Regions from separate parts of the Actinoplanes sp. NPDC049548 genome, predicted to be linked through region 2. Evidence: riboswitches for the same ligand, from Rfam matches in the RefSeq annotation. Region 2 holds a riboswitch; the other holds the start of a gene.
The links. A riboswitch is a leader RNA that binds a small molecule or an ion and turns the genes downstream of it on or off. The one in region 2 is predicted to bind S-adenosylmethionine.
Positions count from the first base shown of each region.

Region 1: linked by a shared signal. The riboswitch ahead of thrC (threonine synthase) and the one ahead of AB0J80_RS22100 (aminotransferase class V-fold PLP-dependent enzyme) in region 2 are both predicted to bind S-adenosylmethionine.

Region 1 is NZ_JBFAPM010000001.1:261,642-271,670, forward strand. Features, by position in the region: gene AB0J80_RS01195 (AAA family ATPase) at 1-2,168, shown strand, start outside; partial or broken gene AB0J80_RS01200 (DUF3263 domain-containing protein) at 2,165-2,389, opposite strand; gene AB0J80_RS01205 (ABC transporter permease subunit) at 2,581-3,564, opposite strand; gene AB0J80_RS01210 (ATP-binding cassette domain-containing protein) at 3,561-4,556, opposite strand; SAM riboswitch class I at 4,692-4,823, shown strand; gene thrC (threonine synthase) at 4,834-6,114, shown strand; gene AB0J80_RS01220 (hypothetical protein) at 6,358-6,861, opposite strand; gene AB0J80_RS01225 (GNAT family N-acetyltransferase) at 6,858-7,382, opposite strand; gene AB0J80_RS01230 (CDP-glycerol glycerophosphotransferase family protein) at 7,445-10,029, opposite strand, start outside.
Region 2 is NZ_JBFAPM010000011.1:91,751-101,779, reverse strand. Features, by position in the region: gene AB0J80_RS22120 (methyl-accepting chemotaxis protein) at 1-172, opposite strand, end outside; gene AB0J80_RS22115 (chaplin family protein) at 330-560, opposite strand; gene AB0J80_RS22110 (DMT family transporter) at 557-1,564, opposite strand; partial or broken gene AB0J80_RS22105 (M20/M25/M40 family metallo-hydrolase) at 1,883-2,311, shown strand; SAM riboswitch class IV at 2,336-2,452, shown strand; gene AB0J80_RS22100 (aminotransferase class V-fold PLP-dependent enzyme) at 2,497-3,714, shown strand; gene AB0J80_RS22095 (serine/threonine-protein kinase) at 3,756-5,273, shown strand; gene AB0J80_RS22090 (cyclase family protein) at 5,292-6,116, shown strand; gene AB0J80_RS22085 (STAS domain-containing protein) at 6,175-6,507, shown strand; gene AB0J80_RS22080 (universal stress protein) at 6,556-6,972, opposite strand; gene AB0J80_RS22075 (APC family permease) at 7,068-8,447, shown strand; gene AB0J80_RS22070 (alpha/beta hydrolase) at 8,537-9,421, opposite strand; gene AB0J80_RS22065 (HD domain-containing protein) at 9,469-10,026, opposite strand.

The DNA.
Region 1 (10,029 bases), on a different contig from region 2:
CCCTCGACGCACGCCGCGGCATCGTGCGGCTGCACCCCGAGGTCATGGCGGCCCTGGCCGTCAACCCGGGCGACCCGCTGCGGCTCACCGGGCGGCGCACCACCGCCGGCATCGCCGCCCGGGCCGAGCCGGGCGCCAGCCGCGCGCTGCTCTACGCCGACGACCTGACCATCGGCAACCTGGGCCTGCGCGACGGCGGTCAGGTGACCGTGACGCCGGTGCCGGTGGCCGGGGCGCGCCGGGTGACGCTGACCGGCCCGGCCGAGATCGTCGCTGTGGTCTCGCCGGAGATGCTGCGCCTGGCCCTGCTCGGCAAGGTGGTCAGCGCCGGCGACGACGTGTCGCTGCTGCCGCAGGACGTGCTTCCCGAGGCCGGGCACAAACCGCTGGTGGAGGCCGCCCGGCGCAGTCTGGCCAACCGGGTGGGCTACGCCTGGACCAGCACGCTGCTGCAGGTCGTCGAGGTCGAGGAGAGCGACGCCGCGCTGGTCACGATGGACACCGTGGTCGGCTGGCAGGACGGTCAGGTCTCATCCGTACGCCCGGCAGCGGAGTCCGCGCCGGCCCGCGTGGAGCCCGCGTCCACCGACCCGGACACGCCGCCACCCAGCGTGGACGACCTGCCCGGGCTGCGTGCCCAGGCGCAGGAGCTCACCGAGCTGCTCGACCTCGGCTTCCACCACCGGGAGGTGCTGGGGCGGCTGGGCACCACCGTGTCGCTCGGCGTGCTGGTGTCCGGCCCGGCCGGCTCCGGGAAGTCGGCCCTGGTCCGCGCGGTCGCCGCGAGCGTCGGGGCGACCGTGCTGCCGGTCTGGGCGCCCGAGCTGGCGGCGCTGACCAACGACGCCGCCGCGACCCGGCTGCGGGCCGTGGCCAAGGACGTACGCGCCGGCGGTCCGGCCGTGCTGCTGGTCGCCGACGTCGAGGCCCTCGCGCCGCGCGACGAGCCGGGCCCGCTCGCCACGGTGTTCCGGCAGGTGGTGGCCGATCTGGTGAAGTCCGGTGCGGCGGTGGTCTGCACGACGAGCCGCCCGGAGTCCGTCGACCCGTCGCTGCGCTCGCCGGATCTGCTCGCGGTGCAGCTCGCGGTGCCGCTGCCGGACGCGGCCATGCGTCGTGACCAGCTGCGCGTGCTCACTCGCGGGATGCCGCTCGCCGAGGACGTGCGGCTGGACGACGTCGCCGGGCGTACCCCGGGGTTCGTCGCCGCCGACCTGGGTGCGCTGGCCCGCGAGGCCGGGGTCCGGGCCGCTCTGCGGCAGAAGGACGCGGTGTCGCCGACCGTCACCATGGCCGACTTCGAGGCGGCCCTCGACGTGGTCCGCCCGACCTCGATGGCCGAGTCGACGCTGGAGGTCGCCCAGGTCACCCTCGACGACGTGGGGGACATGGCGGAGGTCAAGCAGGTGCTCACCGAGTCGGTGCTGTGGCCGCTGACCTATCCCGACACCTTCGCGCGCCTGGGCGTGCAACCCCCGCGCGGCGTCCTGCTCTACGGGCCGCCGGGATGCGGCAAGACCTATCTGGTCAAGGCCATCGCGGGTACGGGCAAAGCGAACGTCCTGTCGGTCAAGGGCGCCGAGCTGCTCAGCAAATGGGTCGGCGACAGTGAACGGGCCGTGCGGGAGCTGTTCCGCCGCGCCCGCGAGGCCGCCCCCACCCTGGTGTTCCTGGACGAGGTCGATGCCCTGGCCCCGACCCGCGGGCAGGCCACCGACGGCGGGACGACCGACCGGGTCGTGGCCGCGCTGCTGACCGAGCTGGACGGCGTCGAGGCCCTGCGCAACGTCGTGGTGATCGGCGCGACGAACCGGCCGGACCTGATCGACCCGGCGCTGCTGCGGCCGGGCCGGCTCGAGCGCCTGGTCTTCGTGCCGCCACCCGACGCCGACGCCCGTGCCGCGATCCTGCGCGCCTCGTCGAAGTCGGTGCCGCTGGACGAGGCGGTCGACCTGGACGCGCTCGGCGCGGAGCTCGAGGGCTTCTCGGCGGCCGACTGCGCCGCGCTGATCCGGGAGGCGGCGCTGGCGGCGATGCGGGAGTCCCTCGACGCGACGACCGTGACGGCCGGGCACGTGGCGACCGCCCGCAAGCGGATCCGGGCGTCGCTCGACCCGGTGCAGGTGGCGTGGCTGGAGGCGTACGCCTCCACCCACGCACCGGGCTAGCGGCGGCGGGTGCGGGCCCGGGTGGAACGCAGGCGGCGAAGCCGGCCGACCAGGACAGGGTCGTGTGCCAGCGCGGCCGGGTTGTCCAGCAAGCCGTTGAGGATCTGGTAGTAGCGGGTCGAGGAGAGTCCGAAGGTGTCCCGGATCGCCTGCTCCTTGGAGCCGGCGTGCTTCCACCACTTCTGCTCGAAGGCGAGGATCTGCTGCTCGCGGTCGGTCAGGGCGGGCTGCTCGGGAGTGCCGGAACCGGCTTCGGCCGGTTCGGCGTCGCGGGGGGCCGGTATCTGCTGCTCGTTGAGGGCGGCATCGGGATGCATGATTACCTCGGGGTGGTGGAAGGGCCCGCGCGGCGAGGGCCGACACCATAGTGGCAGCCGGCGATCCCCGCCGCGCGCCTTCCACCGAAGTTACCTCAGGTGATGTCCCGGTTACGCATTGTCCACATCGCTACACCCACCACGAGGACCACCACGGCGGCGAAGACCCCGCCGGCCATCGGCCAGGTGATGGTCAGCGTGTCGGGGACGCAGCCGTCCGGCGAGACGTTGCAGGCGTTGTAGTCCTCCAGCTTGACCTCCTTGTTCATCCAGGCCATCCCCCAGATCGGGATCAGGTAGGCCTCGAGGAACTTCACCTGGGCCAGCTGCAGCACCGTGCCGAGCCCGAACTGGAACAGCACGATGACACCGATCGCGACGCCCATCGCCACCGCCGTGTGCCGGCCCAGCGAGGCCAGGCCGAAGCCGACCGCCCCCGCGATGAGCACGAGCACCAGCCCTCGCAGCTCCATGAGCAGGATGGACTGCCACGCGCCGGAGGTCATGTTCCCCATCGAACCGCGCAGGTTGGCGATCATCGCGAAGATGCCGGTCCAGACCGCGGAGAGCACCACCGTCACGCCGGCCAGCACCACCAGCAGGGCGCCGAGCTTCGTCGAGAGCACCTTGAGCCGCTGCGGCCGCCACAGCAGCAGGTTCATCATCCCGCCGCTGTTCCACTCCGCGCCCACGTAGGAGGCCCCGATGACGAAGGCGGCCATCGCGAGAATCGCTGCCAGCGCCGTCTCCATCTCCCCGAACTGCTTCCGGAAGTCGAAGGTGGCCGGCATGTACCAGTCGGCCTGGAAGTCCTCCCGGGTCGGCGTCCACATGTTCGTACAGTCCGCACCCGGCTGCGCCTGGCAGGCCTTGCGCTCCGCGTCCGCCTGCACCACCGCCTGCTGGTACTCCTGGTCGGCCCGGGCCTGGGCGGCCGCCACCACGTCCGGGGTGTTCTTGTGGTGGCTGAGGAACATGCCGACCGCGATCGCGGCGAGCACGACGGCCACGCCGAGGACGAAGAAACGGGTGAAACGGCGCTTCGTGAGCCGCCGGGTCTCCGCCGTGTACAGGCTCACTGTCCCCACCCACCCTGCGCCGGGCCCGCCTGGGCCATGACCGTCTGGTCGACCTGCCGGTGCTCGCCCTCGACCGGCGCGGTGCCGGTGAGCTCGAGGAACACGCTCTCGAGGTCGACCGCGACGGGCGCCAGCTCGGAGACGTAGATCCCGCGCTGGGCGAGGACCCGGGTGATCGCGCTGGGCTGGTTGGCGTTGCTCACCATCAGGTGGTCGGTCTCCAGGGCGACGTGGGCGCCGGCCTCGCGCAGAGCGCTCGCCGCGGTGGGGAGCTCGGCGATCGTCTCCACGCGTACCCGCACCGAGGAGCCGGCGTGCTGGGCCAGGACGTCGGCCACGCTGCCGGCCGCCACCCGGCGCCCGGCCGCGATGATCGTCACCGAGTCGCAGATCAGCTGGATCTCGCCGAGGATGTGGCTGGAGAGCACCACGGTCATGCCCGACTCGGCCAGGTTGCGCATCAGCGTGCGCATCTCCCGGATGCCGCCCGGGTCCAGGCCGTTGGCGGGCTCGTCCAGGATCAGCAGCTTGGGGTTCTTGAGCAGCGCGGACGCCACCGCCAACCGCTGCTTCATGCCCAGCGAGTACGTCTTGACGCGGTCCCCCGCCCGGTCCCGGAGCCCGACGAGCTCCAGCACCTCGGTCACCCGGGTCCGCTCGACGCCGCCCGCGTCGGCCAGCAGCGACAGCGTGTCCTGTGCGGTGAAGTTGCCGAAGAACTGCGGGCTCTCGACGATCGCGCCCACCGAGCCGGCCACCTCGGGCAGTGCCTCGGGCACCTCCCGGCCCAGGATCGCCATGCGGCCGGCATTGGGACGGATCAGACCCAGCAGGGTACGCAGCGTAGTCGTCTTCCCGGAGCCGTTGGGGCCGAGGAAGCCGTGCACCTGGCCTGCCTCGACCACCATGTCGAAGCCGTCGAGTGCCCTGCGTACCCCCTTCCGGCTGCGATAGGTCTTCTGCAGACCCTGGATTTCAAGGACGGCGCTCACGCCGCACCTCCCGGCGTAGTGAACATGACGAGCGTCACCCTATGCACCCGGCGCCACCTCGCGTGACCCATACCTCGGGACAGCGCTCTTGGCATCGGCGCGTCACCACGTAAGGTGTTGGTAACACAACTGAATACCTCATCCAGAGGGGCTGAGGGATACGGCCCGAAGACGCCCCGGCAACCACCGCGCTCGACTCGATGACGAGGCCAGCGCGCGGCAGGTGCTAATTCCGTCCCGGTGATCCCGCGCCGGGGAAGATGAGAAGGAGCCTCGTATGACGTCGACGGTCGACGCCCCCACCCAGTCCACCAGCCCCGCCCGAGCCCTCGTGTGTCGCGGCTGCGGCACGGAGTTCCCCCTCGCCGCGCAGCACGCGTGTTACGAGTGTTTCGGCCCGCTGGAAGTCGCGTACGACACCGCCGCCCTCGCCACGGTCACCCGCGAACAGATCGAGTCCGGCCCGCAGAACATCTGGCGCTACGCCGCCCTGCTGCCCGCCGGCCAGGACCCGGCCACCCGCGTGACCCTCGACCCGGGCCTCACCCCGCTGGTCGCCGCGCCCGCCCTGGCCGCCGAGATCGGCCTCAACGCGCCGCTCTGGGTCAAGGACGACTCCGCCAACCCGACCCACTCCTTCAAGGACCGGGTCGTCTCGGTCGCCCTGACCGCCGCCCGCGAGCTCGGCTTCACCCGCTTCGCCTGCGCCTCCACCGGCAACCTGGCCAACTCCGTGGCCGCACACGCCGCCCGCGCCGGAGCGCCCAGCATCGTCTTCATCCCCAGCGACCTCGAGGCCGGCAAGATCATCACCTCCGCGGTGTACGGCGGCGGCCTGGTCGCCATCGAGGGCTCCTACGACGACGTGAACCGGCTCTGCGGCGAGCTCGTGGAGACCGACGAGTTCGAGGACACCGCGTTCGTCAACGTCAACGTGCGCCCGTTCTACGCGGAAGGCTCCAAGACCCTCGGCTACGAGGTGGCCGAACAGCTCGGCTGGCGCATCCCGGCCCAGGTCGTCATCCCGATGGCCTCGGGCGAGCTGCTCACCAAGGTCGACAAGGCGTTCACCGAGCTGGTGGAGATCGGCCTGGTCGAGGCCCCCGAGGAGGGCTGGACCGTCTTCGGCGCCCAGTCGGCCGGGTGCAACCCCATCGCCGTGGCCCTGCACAACGGCACCGACCAGATCATCCCCGTCAAGCCGACCGGCATCGCCAAGTCCCTGAACATCGGCGACCCTGCCGCGGGCGCGTACGCGATCGAGGCGGTCCAGCGCACCGGCGGCTGGATGGACTACGCCGACGACGACGAGATCCGCGAGGGCATCCGCCTGCTCGCCAAGACCACCGGCATCTTCGCCGAGACGGCCGGCGGCACGACTGTCGCCGTCCTGAAGAAGCTCGTGGAGAGCGGCAAGCTCGACCCGGCCAAGGAGACGGTCGTGTTCAACACGGGCGAGGGCCTCAAGACGATCGACGCGGTCGCCGGCCTGGTCGGCCCCACCCACCGCATCAAGCCGTCCCTGCGCGGCGCACGCGAGGCGGGCCTGCTGGGATAACTCTTCGTAGTCGACTTCCTGCCCAACGTCGAGAATTCCTTCCCCGGAGGACTTGCGCCGGGATCTCGCGATCGGCAGGATGCTCTACGCGGGAGGACGCGACGCCGTACGTGGCCCCACCTTCGAGCTTGGCGACAATCTCTCCGGGGCCCAACGACCCAGTGCCGGAGGCGCTGTGCGCGCGTCCTCTCGACCAACTTCCGGGCCTGGCCCGGGCCGGTCCGCCGGTCCGCGCCAGGCCCGTCACTTTCCCCTGCGGAGCTTGCTCGCCCACGGGCGCAGCGGCGCGACGTCGTAGCCACCCTTGTCGAGGCCGGCGTGCCGCTCGAAGACGTTGCGGCTGCCGTAGCTGCCGGTCAGCAGCCAGGAGTAGCCACAGGCCGCCCAGTAGGCCGGCCAGAACAGCGGTCCCAGGATCGCGTACTGGCCCGCGTGCCGGCTCTCGTGGGCCAGCAGGGCGGCGCGGTGCTCGTGCAGCAGCCATTCGGCGCTGCGGCGGGTGAGGATGACCGACCCGACGGTGAAGCAGGTCGCCGGTGGCACCTTCCGGCGGTATCCCTCGGCGACGAGGATGCCGTGGCGGCCGCGCCGCACCTTCGCGCCGGTGAGGACGGCGACCGCCAGGCCGGCCAGCGTGGTCCCGTTCACCGCCGTCAGCACGGACCGCGCCAGCGGCCACCGCCGCAACGGTGGCCTCGCAGGCGGCGTGCCGCCCGACGGCTGCCCGGTGTCGGAGGGCGTGGTCATGCCCGGCGGCGCATCTGGAGCTCCTGCAGAGCCGGGATGACCGGGTGCGGGACCCTTACCCCGGTGTCCTCGAAGCCCAGCCGCTCGTAGGCCCGGACCGCCCGGTCGTTGCCGACCACGACCTCCAGCATCAGCTCGCGCCGGCCCCGCGACAGCGACCACTGCGCGACGGCGTCCACCAGCGACGCCAGCACGCCCCGCCCCCGGTGCGCGGGCGTGATGTAGACGGCGAAGACCACGGTCGCGGCGGGCTCCTCGGGCAGCACGGTGCCCCCCGCATGGCCGATGAGCCGCCCGGCCGCGCCCGGGTCGGCCACGAACTGGGCGAGCTGGCCGCCCGCCGACGCCTGCACGATCCGGCGCCGGAAGTCCGCGTGCGGGCGCGCCGCCGCCTGGGCCAGCGTCTCCAGGAACGCCAGGGGGCTGTCGGCCAGCATCTCCAGCCGAAGGGCGCGCATCCTCGCCGCGTCCTCCGGGGTCACCCGGTGCACGGCGGAAGTGGGCGCCAGCGTGCTGGTCATGGTGTTTGCCTACCCGCTGGGCGCGGGGCAGGCAACCCGGATGCCGCTTTTGCGACCCTCCGTCAGGCTGGGGAGCCGAGCTCCAGCATCCGGTCCACGACGCGCTTCGTCGCGTTGCCGTCGTCCAGGTCGCAGAAACGGGCCTGGAAGGCTCGGCGCTGGTCCGCGTACAGGTCCGGGTCCACCGCGAGCTCCGCCAGGGACTTGATCACGTCCTCCGACGTCATCAGCAGCGGTCCCGGCGCCTCTTTCTCGAAGTCGAGGTAGAAGCCGCGGAGCCGGTCGCGGTAGTGCTCCAGGTCGTACGTGTACAGCAGGATCGGCCGGCCGGTGGCGGCGAAGTCGACCATCGTCGACGAGTAGTCCGTGACGAGCACGTCGGCGACCGCGAGCAGGTCCGCCATGTCCGGGTAGGTCGACACGTCCAGGACGAAGCCCGAGCCGTCGTCCGGGATGGGGTCGATGACGTTCGGGTGGCGGCGCACCAGCAGGACGTGGTCGTCGCCGAGCATGCGGCGGGCGGCGGCGAGGTCGAGCTGCATCGACATCTTGTAGCGGCCCTGGCCGTAGAACTCGTCGTCGCGCCACGTGGGGGCGTACAGGACGACCCGCTTGCCGGCCGGGAGGCCGAGGTGGCGACGGATGGCCGCGGTAGCGCAGCTGTCGGTGTTGAAGAGGAGGTCGTTGCGGGGGTAGCCGGACTCGAGCATCTCCCCGCCGTAGCGGAAGGCCCGCTGCAGGACGGGCGTGCTGAAGCGGTTGGGGGACACCAGGAACGACCAGTTGGGCGTCTCCTTCTCGACCCGCTGCAGGTAGTTGCGGTCGGCGTGCCGGATGTCGGTCACGTCGAAGCCGATGCGCTTGAGCGGGGTGCCGTGCCAGGTCTGGACCACGACCTGGCCCGGGCGGCGCTCGAACCAGTCGGGCAGATGCGAGTTGGTGACGATGTAGCGGCAGGTCGCGAGCGCGTCGTACCACTCGGTGCCGCCGAGGCGGGCCGGCGTCAGCGTCTCCGGCGGGGAGGCCTGGCCCTCGCGGACGGTCAGGTACTGCGCCTCGAGCGGCAGGCCCCGGCGGAGCAGCTCCTCGTGCATGGCGCGGGGGCTGTCCGAATACTGGCGGCCGCCGAAGCTCTCGAAGATCACGGCCTCGCGCAGCGGGGTGCGGCGCAGCGTCGCCGTGCGCTTCCTGCGCAGCCGGGTCCGGGCGTACGCGCCGCGCTCGTCGACCTGCAGCACGGGTCCCGCCCGCAACGTGAGGAAGTCGTCCCCGGCCGCCTCCAGCGCGAACTCGCGGTGCTGGTCAGGGGACTGCGCCGGGCACCCGGCGCGCACGTCGTCGGTCACGACGAGGTCGGTCATCGAGACGGCGCCGCCCGCGCGGTGGCTGACCAGGAGATCCCAGAGACCCGGGCGCAGCTCGACGTGGCCGCCCCACGACTCGATCCTGCCGGGGTGGAGCCGCGCCGTCCACCGGCCGCCGTCGGTGGTCACCGTGAACGCCCGCTCCTCGGCGGCGCCCTGCAGGCGCAGCTTGATCTGCGGTGCGCCGCCGGCCGGGTCGAAGTCGCCGGTGAGCACGAGCGAGCCGTCCGGACGCCATTGCGCCGACCCGGCCACCGGGCCGTGGGCGCGGGAGCACAGCCACAGCAGGCCGGCCGCCGTACGCCGGACGAACACCTGCCGGTCGAACATGCCGGACCGGGCGGTGGGCAGGTCGTCGCTGAGCAGGTGCACCGACTGCCGGTCACCGCTGGAGAACGCCACCTCGATGCGCCACCGGTCCATGGCACCGCCCGGTGGCGGCATGACGGCCGGCCCGGCGTACGCGAACAGCGGCTGCAGCGGCACCACCGCGCGGAACGCCGTGGCGCCCTCCCGGGTCTCGCCGAACGTGACCGCCGCGGAGGCCTCGGCGACGCCGGGAACCCGGCACAGGCGCAGCCGGCCGGCGCCGGGCTTCGGACCGCGGACAAGACCGTCGATGACGAGCTTGTCGTCCTCGAACGCGATGGCCGTGCTCTCGGCGGTGACCTTGTCGACGCGGAAGAGGATGTACGCGCCCTCGGCGACCGGGGTGAGCTGCGTGGTGGCGTCGAGACGCTGCGGTTCGAGCCGCAGCCGGCCGGGGTTCGGGCCCACCTTGAGCCGGCCCTTGCGCAGCTTGGTGCCGTGGATGATGCCGACCGCGACCTGCCAGCGGCCCTCGTTCCAGCCGCCACCGGACTGCAGGGCGGCGGGGTCGACCGTGACCTCGAAGCCGGACCAGTCGTAGGACTTGTCGCCGTGGCTGGACGTCGCGGTCGCCTCCGGTTCGCGGCGCGGGATGGCGGGCAGGGTGATGGTGCGGCCCGTCTCGCGCTCGCGCAGCCGGATGATGCGGACGGAGGTCCAGCGGGAGCTGGCGGCGGTGCCGTCGATGTACGCGTACCCGCGGATCACGAGCTTGCCGTCGCGCCGGCCGAGCTCGGTGATCTGGCTGCGGACCGCGGGCTTGCCCATGGCATAGAGCTCGCGCGGGACGCCCACCGCCGGGTCGTCGAGGAACGGCAGCTCGGCGTACCGCTTGTTGCCTTCGTGCCGGACGCGGATCGGCATGCCGGGCCGGCTGGCGAGGAGCACCTCGACGGCTTCGCGGAGCTTGTTCC
Region 2 (10,029 bases):
GGGTCTTGATCTCCTCCGCCTGCCGGGTCAGCACCTCGAGGCGCCGGACGTCGTTGGCGGAGTTGCGCTGCTCGACGATGGTCGCGAAGGCCATGGCCGCGACGCCCAGCAGGAGCACGAGAACCGCGGCGAAGGTCCCGAACAGCCGGGCGCCGATACTGAACCGCCGCACGTGGTCAATCCCTCCGGTCCGATGGCGGCACAGTGGCGCCGCACGTCATCTGATCGGCACTCGTGGAGGAGAACTGAGGCGGTATGAGCGCGGCGCCCGGATCGGGTGATCCTGCGTGCCACCCGCTTCCGGGCGCCGGCCGTGAGAAAACGGTGGATCAGTGGTTGGAGCAGTGGGCCGCGCCGCCCGCGATGCCGAGGACCGCGATGGCGTTGCCGCAGACGTTCACCGGGATGTGCACGGGAACCCAGACCGAGTTGCCGTTCAGCACGCCGACGTTGACGTCGTCGTGGCCGCCGCTCACGGCGGCGCTCGCGGGTCCCGCGGTGAAGACCAGCGCCGCAGCGACCGCGCCCATGCCGAGCACCAGCCCCTTGACCAGCTTCATGTCATACCTTTCGCTCTTCCGACAGATGCAGCACTCACCGTAGTTGGAAGATCACTAGCGGTCGCGGAATTGGACGAAATGGCCGTTTTCCGGCGAGAGAACACCCCTTGGGAGGTCGCCACTCCCGCCAGGACGATCAGCGCGCCGACCGGCTGGTACCACCGCAGGTGCTCACCCAGCACGGACACGCCGACCACGGTGGCCACCACCGGCATGAGGTAGGTGACCGAGGCCGACGTGCTCGCCCCGGCCAGCCGGATCACCCGGAAGTTCAGCACGAACGCCAGCCCCGTGCCGAGCGCGCCCAGCGCCAGGACGCAGAGCACGACCTCCAGCGACAGCGACGACGGCACGGGCGGTGCGCCGGCGAACAGCGGTGCCGCAAGACTCAGCTGAAGCAGGGCCATGAGGAGCTGCGCGGCCGCGATGGAGACCCCGCTGCCGGCGCGCCCGGCGACGAACTTCTTCTGGTACGGGATGGCGACGGCGTAGCACATCGCCGCGCCGAAGCACATGAGCTGCCCGGTGAGCTCGGTGCCACCGACGCCACGCCACACGCCCAGCACCACCATGACGCCCGCGAAGCCGATCCCGATCCCGGTCGCGCGCCGCCGGGTGAACGGCTCCGTCCGGAACACGAGCGCGGCCAGCGGCAACGCGACCAGGGGCGTGGCGGCGTTCCAGATGCCCGCGAGGACGGAGGAGACCCGCTGCTCGCCGTACCCGAAAAGGGTGAAGGGGAAGGTCACGCCCAGCGCGCCCACCACGACGAGGTGCCCCCACAGCCGCGGGTCGCGCGGCAGGCGGTCGCGGGTGAGCAGCAGGATGACGAGCAGCGTCAGGGCACCGGCCGCGACCCGGCCGAAGGTGAGCCACAGCGGGTGCAGCTCGCGGACGCCGACCTTGATGAACAGGAAGCTGGTCCCCCAGATGGCGGCCAGGGTGAGGAAGCCGGGCAGCCAGCTGCGCAGCCCGGGAGTGTCAGGAGCGGTACGCGATTCCACCCCTGACACTCTGCCGAAGGGGTACGACAATTTCCTCGTGTTTTCCCTCTCGCATCCGGCGGACGAGGTCGTGACGCTCGCCACCGAGCTCATCGCCATCGACACGACCAACCCCGGCACCCACGGCGGGCCGGGCCCCGAGCGCGCGCTGGCCCGGCTCGACGCCCACCGGTTCCCCGTGGTGCTCACCGACCCGGTCCGCGAGCTTCTCACCGGGGTGGCCGAGCTGACCGCCGTACCGTTCGATCCCGCCGACCCGGAGGCCGCCGTCCGCCGCCTCGGGCACCTGGCCAGGCTGATCGAGCCGACGTTGCGCGACACCGCCACCGCCACCATCGTCGCGGCCGGCACCAAGTCCAACGTGGTGCCGCCGGTCGCCCGCGCCGAACTCGACGGCCGGAGGCGTTCCGCGCCGAGCTGGCGCGGGTGCTGGGCCCGGGGGTCGCGATCGAGTGGGACAGCCTGCCGGCCGTGGAGACCACGTTCGACGGTGACCTCGTCGCCGCGATGGCCGCCGCCGTCGAGGCCGAGGGCCCCGGTGCGCGGCTGCTGCCGTACCTGATGCCGGCCGGTACGGACGCGAAGTCCTTCGCCCGCCTCGGCATCCGCCCCCTGGGCTTCGCCCCGCTGCGCCTGCCGGGCGAGCTGGACTTCACCGCGCTGTTCCACGGCGTCGACGAGCGGGTGCCGGCCGCGGCGCTGGAGTTCGGCACCCGAGTGCTCACCCGGCTGCTACGGACGTGCTGACGATCTTCTGCTACCTTCGGTGCAGGTCATGAGCGCCAGCGTCAAGCCCCGGCTCGCTGGCCGGCAACCCTTCCGTTCGCGATGGGGTGCCCCGGGTGAGGACCGGGCCGGCGTCGGCACCGACGCGGGCAAGCGCGGACCCCGTGGGGGTCCCTGACCTCGCGGAGGTTCCCGTGACCCTGGCCCTGCGACACGACCTGGACGTCATCAGCCTTCAGTCCGCCGGCGAGACCGTCCGGTTCGCCCACCTCGACTACGCAGCCTCGGCGCCCTGCGTGCACGCCGCCGCCGACGCCGTGCAGAACCTGCTCCCCTGGTACGGCAGCGTGCACCGCGGCGCCGGCATCCGCTCGCAGACCTCCACGCTGGAGTACGAGCGCGCCCGCGACCTGGTGGCGTCGTTCGTGGGCGCCCGCGCCGGTGACACGGTCGTGTTCACGCGCAACACCACCGACGCGCTGAACCTGCTGGCCCGCGTGCTGCCGCCGGGCACCACCACGATCGTCTTCGACGGAGAGCACCACGCCAACCTGCTGCCCTGGCCCCGGCAGCACCGCCTGCCGTGCCCGGACAGCCCGGACGCGGCCGTGGCGGCGCTCGAGGAGGCGCTGCGGACCGTGGACGGCCCCGCGCTGCTGGCCGTGACCGGCGCGAGCAACGTGACCGGCGAGGTGTGGCCGGTGCGCCGCCTGGCCGACGTGGCGCACGCGTACGGCGCGCGAGTGGTCGTCGACGCCGCTCAGCTCGCCCCGCACTCCCCCGTCGACCTCACCGCCCTCGGCGCCGACTACCTCGCCTTCTCCGGGCACAAGCTGTACGCCCCGTTCGGCGCCGGCGTGCTGGCGGGCCGGTCCGACTGGCTGGACGCCGCACCGCCGTACCTCGCGGGCGGTGGAGCGAGCGCGGTGGTCGGCGACCGTCCCGGCGAGGTGACCTGGGCCTCCGGCGCGGCGCGGCACGAGGGCGGCACCCCGAACCTGCTCGGCGCCGTCGCGCTGGCAGCGGTGTGCGCGGCGCTGGGCCGGGCCGACCGCGACGCGCTGCACCAGCGTGAGCAGGAGCTGCTGGGCCGCCTGCGCGACGGGCTCGCGCGGGTGCCGGGCGCCGTGGAGGCCGGCATCTTCGGCGGCGCCGTACCCCGGGTCGGGATCGTGTCGGTCGCCCTGCCGGGGCACGACCCGGCCGTCGTGGCGAACCTGCTGGCCGACCGGTACGGCGTCGGCGTACGCGCAGGCCAGTTCTGCGCCCATCCCCTGACCCGGAGGCTGACCGCCGCCACCAGCGCGGTCCCGTGCGGTGCGGGAACGACCGGGCTGCTACGGGTCAGCTTCGGCCTGGGCACCCTCGACGACGACATCGACCGGCTCGTGTCCGCGCTCGGTGAGCTGCTGGCCGGCCGGTAGGGTGCCAAGCGGTGTGCCCCGCGAGGTGAGGTGAGGGATCGATGAGCCGGCCGCTGCTTCCCGGTGACCCGCGCCGGCTCGGCCGCTACGCGATCCACGCCCGCCTCGGCCAGGGCGGCATGGGCACGGTCTACCTGGGCGCGGCGCCGGACGGCCGCGAGGTCGCCGTCAAGATGGTCCGGCCGGAGTTCGCCCACGACCAGGAGTTCCGGGGCCGGTTCCGCAGCGAGGTCAACCGGGCCCAGCAGGTGCCGCCGTTCTCCACGGCCGAGGTGCTCGACGCCGACCCGGACCACGATCCGCCGTACCTGGTCGTCGAGTACGTCGACGGGCCCAGCCTGGCCTCCGTCGTCCGCGAGCAGGGGCCGCTCGCCGGGGCCGCCCTGCACAGCCTGGCCGTCGGCATCGCCACCGCGCTGACCGCGATCCACGGCGCCGGCGTCATCCACCGCGACCTGAAGCCCGCGAACGTGCTGCTGGCCCGGGGCGGCGTCAAGGTCATCGACTTCGGCATCGCCCGGCCGCTCGAGGCCACCAGCCGGCACACCGCCGTCGACCAGATGATCGGCACGGTGGCCTACATGGCGCCGGAACGCCTCGAGCCCGACGCCGGAAGGGCCATCGGCTTCCCCGCCGACGTCTTCGCGTTCGGCGCCGTGATCGCGTACGCCGCCACCGGTCGTACGCCCTTCGCCGCCGACTCCGCCCCGGCCACCGCCGTGCGCATCCTCACCGGGGCACCGGACCTGACCGGCGTGCCCGGCTCGCTGCGCGACCTGGTCGGCCGCACCCTGGCGCGGAACCCGGCCGACCGTCCCACCGCCCGTGAGCTGCTCGACGCCCTGCTGGCCGGGCCACAGCCGGTCGCCGAGCCGCCCGTGCCACCCGCGCCGCCCCGCCCGGCCGGGGAACCGCCCGAGGCCTGGCACACCCCGCCGCCCGCACCGGCCACGCGGCCCCGGCGCACCGGCCGCGGTGCCCTGGTCGCCGCGACTGTCCTGCTCGCCCTCGCCGTGCTGGGCGGCGGCGTCGCCCTGTTCCTGACCGCCAGGGCGCCGTCCGACCCGGTGGCGCAGCCCGTCCCCGTCTCGGCCGGTCCCTCGGCGGACGCCGACGGCATCTTCGTGGGCACCCGGCGCACCCTGCTGCACATGGCGGACATCGACCGGGACCTGGCCCTGCCGGCCACCGGCCCGGCCCGGGCCTCCGACGGCACCGGACCGGACGCCCTGTTCGTCCTGGAGTCCTACGGCGTCGACTACGTCATCAAGGCGGTGCGGCCCGACGACCAGGGGCGGGAGCGCTGCCTCGGCGTGAAGATCAACCCCGACGGCCCGGGCTCCCTGGTCGCCACCGCGTGCGCCTTCACCAAGGCGACGATCTTCTCCATCAATGCCGCCGACGGCCACGACGACAAGGGCCGGCCGACGTACACCATCGCCAACGAGGCGTACGGCCTGGTGCAATGGAGCGAGCAACGCCGGGCGGTGTACGTCGAGGAGACCGGCGACTTCCCCAACACGCTGACCTTCAGCTTCGTGGACCGCGGCCCGCTCTGAACCCGACAGGAGCAGCTCATGTGCACCGAGGAATGTCTGCGCCAGGCCCGCGGCGGGCGGATGTCCCGTCGCGCCGCACTCATCGGCGCCGCCGCCGTGGCCGGCGGTGCCGCCCTGCCCGGACCCGCGCAGGCGGCGTCGCCGCTGACCGGCCGCCGGCGCGGCCTGCGTGACCTCACCTACCCGCTCACCACCACGTTCCCGGCGTTCGCCGACGGCGAGGAGGCCCGCCGGCGCACCTACGTGACCATCGAGGACGACGGTTACTACATGCAGGAGTGGCGGCTGGTCGAGCACACCGGCACCCACGTGGACGCGCCGGGGCACTTCACACCCGGCGGGCGGCTGTCGACGGAGCTGACCCTCGAGGAGCTGATCGTCCCGGCGGTCGTGGTGGACATCGCCGGCAGGGCCGCCGCCGATCCCGACGCCGAGGTCACCGTCGGCGACCTGCGGGCCTTCGAGCGCCGGTACGGCCGCATCCCGCGAGGCGCGGCCGTGCTCATGCACTCCGGCTGGGGTGCGAAGGTGGGGTCGGTGGACGCGTACCGGGGCACCGACGCCGGCGGCGTGCTGCACTTCCCCGGCTTCAGCGCGGACGCCTGCGAATGGCTGCTGGAGAAGCGCGCGGTCCGGAGCCTGGGCGTCGACACGCTGAGCATCGACCCGGGCCGCTCCGAGGACTTCCCCGTGCACGTCACGCTGACCGGAGCGGACCGCTACGGCCTGGAGAACCTCGCGAACCTCGCGTCGATCCCGCGGCACGGCGCCACAGTCGTCGTCGGCCTGCTGCCGTTCGAGGAGGGGTCCGGCGGCCAGGCGCGCATCTTCGCCGTCTGGTGACTTCGGGCGGGTGACTCCCGGCGAGCCGATCACGGGGATCGCGGCTATTCTCGGGCAGATGACCAGGAACACCTTGGTCGCGTACGAGGACGTCACCACCGACGGACTGCTCGTCGCGGCGCTCGACGGAGATCTCGACCTCGACTGCGCCGACGAGGTGCGCGACAGCCTCGCCGCGGCCGCCCGGGGCAGCGGCTGCCGCTACCTGCACGTCGACGTCAGCCGGCTGACCTTCATCGACTCGTACGCCCTGGGCGCTCTCGTGAGCGCACGCAACTCGGCGGCGGCGGCCGGCGTGACGCTGACGCTGGTCGACCCGTCCCAGCCGGTGCGCAAGGCGATCCAGGTCACCGGCCTGGCCGACGTGTTCGGCCTGCCGCCCGCCGACTGAGAGGCTGCCTCGCCGGTCGCGGCGGCCTCGGCGGGCACCGGGGCGCGCTCAGGACGACCGGGGGTGGGTGACCACCACGACCGGCCGCGGGGACTTCTTGATCAGGTCGAGCGGGACGCTGCCCAGCAGGCGCTCGGCCACCCGCGGCCGGGTGCTCGAGCCCACCACGATCAGATCGGCCTGCTGCTCGTCGGCGAACGCCAGGATGCGCTCGAGCGGCCGGCCGGGCAGCACGGTCCGCGTCGCCTCGACGCCGGCGGCGGCCAGCCGGTCCACCGCGGCCGTCGCGGCGCGTTCGGCCCGCTCGGTGAAGACGCCGCGGGGCGCGGCGGCGAGGCGCTCGATCTCGACCTCGTCGACGGCGACCACCGCCACCGTGCCTGAGGTCTGCCGGGCCAGTCCGGCGGCCGCGTCGGCCACCCACGGCTCGTCGGCTTCCGGGTTCGCGGCCAGCACGATGCGCATGGCACCGATCCTGCGGCACGGCCCCGCCGAGAACAAGACATGCTCGACTTATCGGCCGAGGTGTACGACGCTCGAAACCGGGGAGGTACGCGACCATGGCAGAGGCGGGCACCCAGGACGCGACCACGACCGGCGGCGAGCCGGCGCTCAACCGGGTGATCGGCCCCGGGTTACTCCTGCTCTTCGTGGTCGGCGACATCCTCGGCACGGGCGTGTACGCCCTCACCGGCAAGGTTGCGGCCGAGGTGGGCGGCGCGGTGTGGCTGCCGTTCCTGCTCGCGTTCGTCGTGGCGCTGCTGACCGCGTTCAGCTACCTCGAGCTCGTCACCAAGTACCCGCGCGCGGCCGGCGCGGCCCTGTACACCCACAAGGCCTTCGGCGTGCACTTCCTGACCTTCATGGTCACCTTCGCGGTGATGTGCTCCGGGCTGACCTCCGCGTCCAGCGCCTCGAAGGCCTTCGCCGGCAACTTCGCCGAGGCGTTCGACCTGTCGCTGGGTGAGGGGCTCGGGCTGACCGCGGTGGCGATCGCCTTCATGACCCTCATCGCACTGATCAACTTCCGGGGCGTCGGCGAGAGTGTCAAGCTCAACGTCCTGCTCACGTGCGTGGAGCTCACAGGCCTGCTGATCGTCATCGGCATCGGTGCGTGGGCGCTCGGCGGCGGCGAGGGAGACCTGTCGCGGCTGGTGGAGTTCCACGCGCCGCCGGGTGAGAACGCGTTCCTCTCGGTCACCGCCGCGACCGCCCTCGCGTTCTTCGCGATGGTCGGCTTCGAGGACTCCGTCAACATGGCCGAGGAGACGAAGGACCCGGTGCGCATCTTCCCCAAGGTGATGCTCACCGGGCTGTGCATCACCGGACTGATCTACGTGCTGGTGGCGATCTCGTCGATCGCCCTGGTCACGCCCGCCGACCTCGGCGAGGGCGACGCGCCGCTGCTCAAGGTCGTGTCGGCGGGGGCGCCGGCGTTCCCGCTGACGATCTTCGCCTTCATCACCATGTTCGCCGTGGCCAACTCGGCGCTCATCAACATGCTGATGGCCAGCCGCCTGCTCTACGGCATGGCGAACGAGCGGGTGCTGCCGAGGGTGCTGGGCCGGGTGCACCGCTCCCGGCGTACGCCCTGGGTGGGAATCGTGTTCACCACGCTGGTGGCGTTCGGGCTGATCTGGTTCGCCGACCTGGCGGCGCTGGGCGGGACGACGTCGCTGCTGCTGCTCTGCGTCTTCACCATCGTCAACGTTGCCGTGCTGGTGCTGCGGCGCGACCGGGTCGAGCACCGGCACTTCCGCGCCCCGACGGTGATCCCGGTGCTCGGCGCGGTCCTCTGTGCGTACCTGGCCAGCCCGTTGTCCGGCCGCGCCGGCAGCGACTACCGGGTGGCGGGCGTGCTGTTGGTGATCGGCATGGTGCTCTGGGCGGCGACCTACGCCCACCACCGCCTCACCGGCGACCCGGCCCGCGCCGCCTGAGGCACGCCGCCCTCAGCGGCCGTCCTGACCTGCCCGCCGGCCCGCCTGAGGCGCACCGTCCTCACCCGCTCGCCGGGCCCCCGCCGCCCTCAGCGGCCGTCCTCACCCGCCCGCCGGACGTTGCCGGCGATCGCCTCGACGATGCGCGGCCACAGCGCGCGCGGCAGGTCGTGGCCCATCCCGGGCACGGTGAGCAGCCGCGCGTCCGGGACCGCGGCGGCCGTCGCCCGGCCGCCGCTCACGTCGACCAGCGGGTCGTCCTCGCCGTGGATGACCAGCGTCGGCACTCTCACCTGCCGCAGACCCGGAGTGCGGTCGGGCGAGGCGAGCACCGCCGCATACTGCCGCAGCGTCCCCAGCGGACGGTAGGACCGGTCGTACTTCGCCGACGCCCGGCGCAGCAGCTCCTCCTCGGCCGCGGGGAAACCGGGCGAGCCGATCACCCGGGAACCGGAGACCGCGTTGGCGAGGACCTCCTCACGGGTGGTCACCGGCGGGCGGCCGAGCAGCGCCGCCGCCTGCGGGGTCGGGCGGCCCACGGCACGGTCACCGGTGGTCGACATGATCGAGCAGAGGCTCGCGACCCGCTCCGGATGGTCGATGGCGAGCTGCTGCGCGACCATGCCGCCCAGCGAGGCGCCCACGACGTGCGCCCGGGCGATGCCGAGCTCGTCCAGCAGGCCCGCGGTGTCCGCCGCCATGTCGGCCAGCAGGTAGGGCACCGAGGACGGGTCGCCGGAGCGCAGGGCGGTCAGGTCGGGAACCCCGAGCTCGTCGAGGATCGTGGACAGGCCGGTGTCACGGTTGTCGAAGCGGACGACGTACAGGCCCTGGCCGACCAACAGCTCGCAGAACTCCTGCGGCCAGTCGATGAGCTGCGCGCCCAGGCCCATGATGAGCAGCAGCGGTGGTGCCGCCGGGTCGCCCAGTGTCTCGTACGCCAGCTCGACGCCGTTGGTCTTCGCTACGGGCACGTCGCCACCTCTCCTCGGATCCGGCGGGACCTGCCACGTTATCGACGTCAGTGGATGACCGCCAGGTGACGTTCGACGCGCTCGGCGACCGCCGCCAGGTACGGCCCGCGCAGATGGTCCACCCGCGCGTTCCACGAGCAGGGGCCGTGCCGCCGCAGCATCTCCGCGCGCCGGTCCGTGACGCTCACCCGGTCGCCGCGCGGGCCCACCGTCTGGTCGGCGTACGTCAGCGCGTCCGACACGAGGCCTTCCTCGTACGGGTACGCCGCGAGCCGCTCGGCCAGCCCGCGCGCCGCCGCCACGAACCGCGCCCCGGAGTGGTGGGCGACGTACGCGGCGATCGACAGTGGCCAGCCGTGCCCGGCGATGTGGTCGGCGCCGTCGAGGGGGTGGAAGCCCGTGACGACGGCCGGGGCGGCGTACCCGATGTCGTGCAGCCAGGCCGCGGACACCAGGATGTCGGCGTCGAGGTCGAGCGCGGACGCCAGCTCGCCGGCCCGCTCGGCGACGCCCCGGGTGTGCCGCCAGCGATCGCCCATCGTGCCGAGCAGTCCGAACGCGACCTCCCGGGCGGCCGAGGCGAGGACCGGTGTGCGTACCGTCATCGG